Regions from separate parts of the Kineococcus rugosus genome, predicted to be linked through region 1. Evidence: predicted binding sites of a transcription regulator. Region 1 holds the regulator's gene; the other holds the start of a gene.
What was found. The regulator HspR, encoded in region 1, represses chaperone genes until heat shock. The targets are predictions, from matches to a motif close to ANTTGAGNCNGNCNGNCTCAANT.
Positions count from the first base shown of each region.

Region 2: clpB (ATP-dependent chaperone ClpB) is a predicted target of HspR. The motif match lies at 1,441-1,463, and genes of this name have one in related genera.

Region 1 is NZ_JBJLSJ010000015.1:75,867-78,062, reverse strand. It holds gene ACRYM6_RS10755 (hydantoinase/oxoprolinase N-terminal domain-containing protein) at 1-1,113, shown strand, start outside; gene ACRYM6_RS10750 (heat shock protein transcriptional repressor HspR) at 1,156-1,521, opposite strand; gene ACRYM6_RS10745 (DnaJ C-terminal domain-containing protein) at 1,630-2,196, opposite strand, start outside.
Region 2 is NZ_JBJLSJ010000037.1:17,945-20,140, reverse strand. It holds gene clpB (ATP-dependent chaperone ClpB) at 1-1,386, opposite strand, end outside; gene ACRYM6_RS18680 (putative bifunctional diguanylate cyclase/phosphodiesterase) at 1,563-2,196, shown strand, end outside.

The DNA.
Region 1 (2,196 bases):
ATCTTCAGCCCGTCCTCGCCCGACCAGGAGTTCGAGGTCGCCGAGCTGGTCCGCCGGCACCGGGGGCCGGACACCCGGGTGTTCCTCAGCCAGGACATCGGCCCGACGGGTCTGCTGGAACGGGAGAACGCGACCATCCTGAACGCCGCGCTGCACAGCGTGGCGCGGTCGGTCACGCAGGCCCTGGTCACCGTCGTGGCCGAGGAGGGGCTGGACGCGCAGACGTTCTTCGCCCAGAACGACGGCACCCTGATGTCCCTGGACCACACCGCCCAGTACCCGGTCCTGACCATCGGCTCGGGACCGGCGAACTCCATCCGCGGGGCCGCGTTCCTGTCCGGCACCCAGGACGCCGTCGTCGTCGACGTGGGCGGGACGACGTCCGACCTCGGCGTCCTGGTGAAGGGTTTCCCGCGCGAGTCGACGCTGCCGCGCGAGATCGGCGGCGTGCGCACGAACTTCCGGATGCCGGACGTGCTGAGCCTGGGCGTCGGCGGCGGGACCGTCGTCGACCCCGCGACCGGGGCCGTCGGGCCGGGCTCGGTCGGGTACCGGATCAGCCGCGAGGGGTTGTCGTTCGGCGGGAGCACCCCCACCCTGACCGACGCGGCCGTGCTGGCCGGCGCCGCGGTCGGGGGGCTGTCGCTGCCCCCTCAGCCGCCGTCGGTCCAGCAGGCGCTGCGGGAGGGGCTGGAACTGGCCCGGACCCGGCTGGCCGACGCCGTCGAACGGCTGTCCTTCGGCCGCACCGACGTCCCGCTGGTGGTCGTCGGCGGCGGCGCGTTCCTGGTGCCGGACCACCTGCCCGGCCTCGGCCCCGTCGTCCGCCCCGACCACGGGGACGTCGCCAACGCCGTGGGCGCGGCGATCTCGCTGGCCGGGGGGCGCGCCGACCGGATCGCCGCCCTGGAGGACCGCGACCGGGCCGTCGAGGACGCCGCGGAGGCCGCCACGGCGAAGGCGATCCAGGCCGGGGCCGACCCGCTGGCCGTGACCGTCGTCGACGTGCTGGAGACCCCGGTGACCTACACCGACCGCCCGACCGTCCGGGTCTCGGTCAAGGCCGCCGGCCCGCTGGCCCGGGTGGGCGAGCGACGGCTGTCGCGGGTCTGAGCGGTCCCGGCCGCCGCGGCGGGCCCAGCGGGTTCAGCGGGTTCAGCGGGTGCGGTCGGGCCGCCACACCACCAGCGCCGTGGAGCGCTGCGACTCCGGGCGCCGGCCCAGGGGGGTCGCGACGATGTCGCCGGCGACGCCGGCGGCGAAGATCCGCCGGGCCTGCTGGCGGACGTGGGCGATCTCGCCCTCGAGCTCCTCGACCCGCTGGCCGAGGGCGAGGACCTGGTTCTCCAGGTCCATGATCCGCTTGATGCCGGCGAGGTTCACGCCGTCCTCCTGGGACAGCCGCTGCACCTCGCGCAGCTGGGCGATGTCCCGGGCGGAGTAGCGGCGGCCGCGGCCGCGGGCCCGGCTGGGCGAGACGAGGCCGAGGCGGTCGTACTGCCGCAGCGTCTGCGGGTGCATGCCCGCGAGGTCGGCCGCCACCGAGATGACGAACAGCGGGTCGTCGTCCTGGTACACCTCGTCCTCCTCCCGCCCTTCCGGGTCGTGCGTGTCGTCAGCCGCGGGCCGTCAGCTCCGGGCCCGGTCGGCGAGCCCGGCGCGCGGGTCGTCCCCGGCGGTGGCCTTCGCGAACGCCTCCACGGCTTCGCGCACCGCGCCGTCGACCCGCTGCGGGACGACGACCTCCACCGTGACGAACAGGTCGCCCCGCTCGTCGGTGGAGCGGGACCGCTTCACCCCGCGGCCCTTCAGCCGCAGGGACCGGCCCGAGGGCGTCCCGGCGGGGACCTTCACCCGGACGGTCGTGCCGTCCAGGGTGGGGACCTCGACGGTGGCGCCGAGCACGGCCTCGTCGAAGGACACCGGCAGCGTCATCCGCAGGTCGTCCCCGTCCCGGCGGAACACCGGGTGCGGTTCGACGTGCACGGTGACCAGCAGGTCCCCGTTGCCGCCCGCCCCGGGCAGGCCCTGGCCGCGCAGCCGCACCTTCTGGCCGTCGCGCACGCCCTGGGGCAGGCGCGCGTTGACCGTGCGGGGCTGGCCGCCGCGCGGGTCGGGGACCCGCAGGGAGACCGTCTTGCCCTCCAGGGCGTCGCGGAACGAGACCCGCGCCGAGGCGTCGAGGTCCTGCCCGCG
Region 2 (2,196 bases), on a different contig from region 1:
CCAGCGGGCGGTGAGGGCGGTCAGCTGCTCCTGCCGGTCGGCGAGGTTCTGGCGCAGGGCGTCGAGGCGTTCGCGGCTGGCGGCGTCGTCCTCCTTGGAGAGGGCGAGCTCCTCCATCTTGAGGCGGTCGACGGCGCGGCGGAGCTCGTCGATCTCGACGGGCGAGGAGTCGATCTCCATGCGCAGCCGGGACGCGGCCTCGTCGATGAGGTCGATGGCCTTGTCGGGCAGCTGGCGGGCGGTGATGTAGCGGTCGGACAGGGTGGCGGCGGCGACGAGGGCGGCGTCGGAGATGGCGACCTTGTGGTGCGCCTCGTACCGTTCGCGCAGCCCGCGCAGGATGCCGATGGTGTCGGGCACGGAGGGTTCGCCGACGAAGACCTGCTGGAAGCGGCGTTCGAGGGCGGGGTCCTTCTCGATGCGCTCGCGGTACTCGTCGAGGGTGGTGGCGCCGACGAGGCGGAGCTGGCCGCGGGCGAGCATGGGCTTGAGCATGTTGCCGGCGTCCATGGCGCCCTCGCCGGCCCCGGCGCCGACGACGGTGTGCAGTTCGTCGATGAAGGTGACGACCTGCCCGTCGGAGTCCTGGATCTCCTTCAGGACGGCCTTGAGGCGTTCCTCGAACTCGCCGCGGTACTTGGCCCCGGCGACCATGCTGGCCAGGTCGAGGGAGATGAGCCGCTTGCCGCGCAGCGACTCGGGGACGTCGCCGGCGACGATGCGCTGGGCGAGGCCCTCGACGACGGCGGTCTTGCCGACGCCGGGTTCGCCGATGAGGACGGGGTTGTTCTTGGTGCGGCGGGACAGGACCTGCACGACGCGGCGGATCTCGGCGTCGCGGCCGATGACGGGGTCGAGGCGGCCCTGGCGGGCCTGCTCGGTGAGGTCGACGCCGTACTTCTCCAGGGACCGGTAGGTCCCCTCGGGGTCGGGCGAGGTGACCTTCGCGCCGCCGCGGACGGACGGCAGGGAGTCCAGCAGGGCGTCGCGGGTGGCGCCGACGGCGCGCAGGGCCTCCCCGGCGGCGGAGGTGGACGCGGCGGCGCCGAGCAGCAGGTGCTCGGTGGAGACGTAGGCGTCGTCGAGGGCGCGGGCCTCGTCGCCGGCGGCCTGCATGAGCTGCAGGGCGGGGCGGGACAGCTGCGGCTGGCTGACGTTGCTGCCGGACGCGCTGGGCAGGGACGCCAGGGCGCCCTCGACGCGGCGGGTCACGAGGGCCTGGTCGGCCCCGAGGGCGGCGAGCAGGTGCCCGGCGACGCCGTTGTCCTGGCCGAGCAGGGCGGCGAGGACGTGCAGGGGCTCGACCTGGGGGTGACCCGCGGACGTGGCCCGGCCGACGGCGTCGGCCAGGGCTTCCTGGGCGCGGGTGGTGAGCTTGAGGTCCACGGACTACCTCCAGACGTGGGTGGACGGCTTCGACACCGGTGACAACTCTGCCAGAGTTGAGCTTGTTCCGCTCAACTCTGATGAGCGTGCGCGCCGTTGCCGCTCTCCGGTGGGCGGCGTACCGTCGCCGCAGGGTCGTACCCCGGCTCCCCCTCTGCCAGAGCGGTGGTCGACCGATGGATCCCCGAACCCCCCACCCGGGCACCGGTCGCGCCGACACGGTGCCGGAGGCGATGAGCGCCGCCCTGGCCGAGCTGGCGGTGGCCGCCAGCGGGCAGGCCGGCCCGGAGGAGCTGCTGAAGCAGCTGGTGGACATCGCCACCGAGCACCTCGACGTCGACGGCGCCGGCGTCATGGTCAACGACGGCACCCTGCTGCGCTTCGTGCACGCCGACCACGCCGCGGTGACCTCCGTCGAGCAGCTGCAGCAGCTCATGCAGGAGGGGCCCTGCCACGACGCGCTGCTGTTCGGGGTCGAGGTGGTCGTCGACGACGTGCGCGACCCGGTGCAGACGGCGTGGCCGCAGTACGTGACCCGGCTCCTGGAGGAGGGCCTCCTGTCGGTCGTGGCGATCCCGCTGATCAGCCGGGACCGGGTGTGGGGCGTGCTGGACCTCTACCGCCGCCGGCCCGGCACCTGGCGGCTGGAGGAGCTGCACTGGGCCCGGTTGCTGGCGCGGATGGCGGTGTCCTACCTGGTGCTGGCCGCCGACCGCCAGCAGCTCGTCCAGGCCCAGCAGGACCTCGCCCACGCCAGCACCCACGACGCCCTGACGGGGCTGGCGAACCGGACGCTGCTGCTGGACCGCC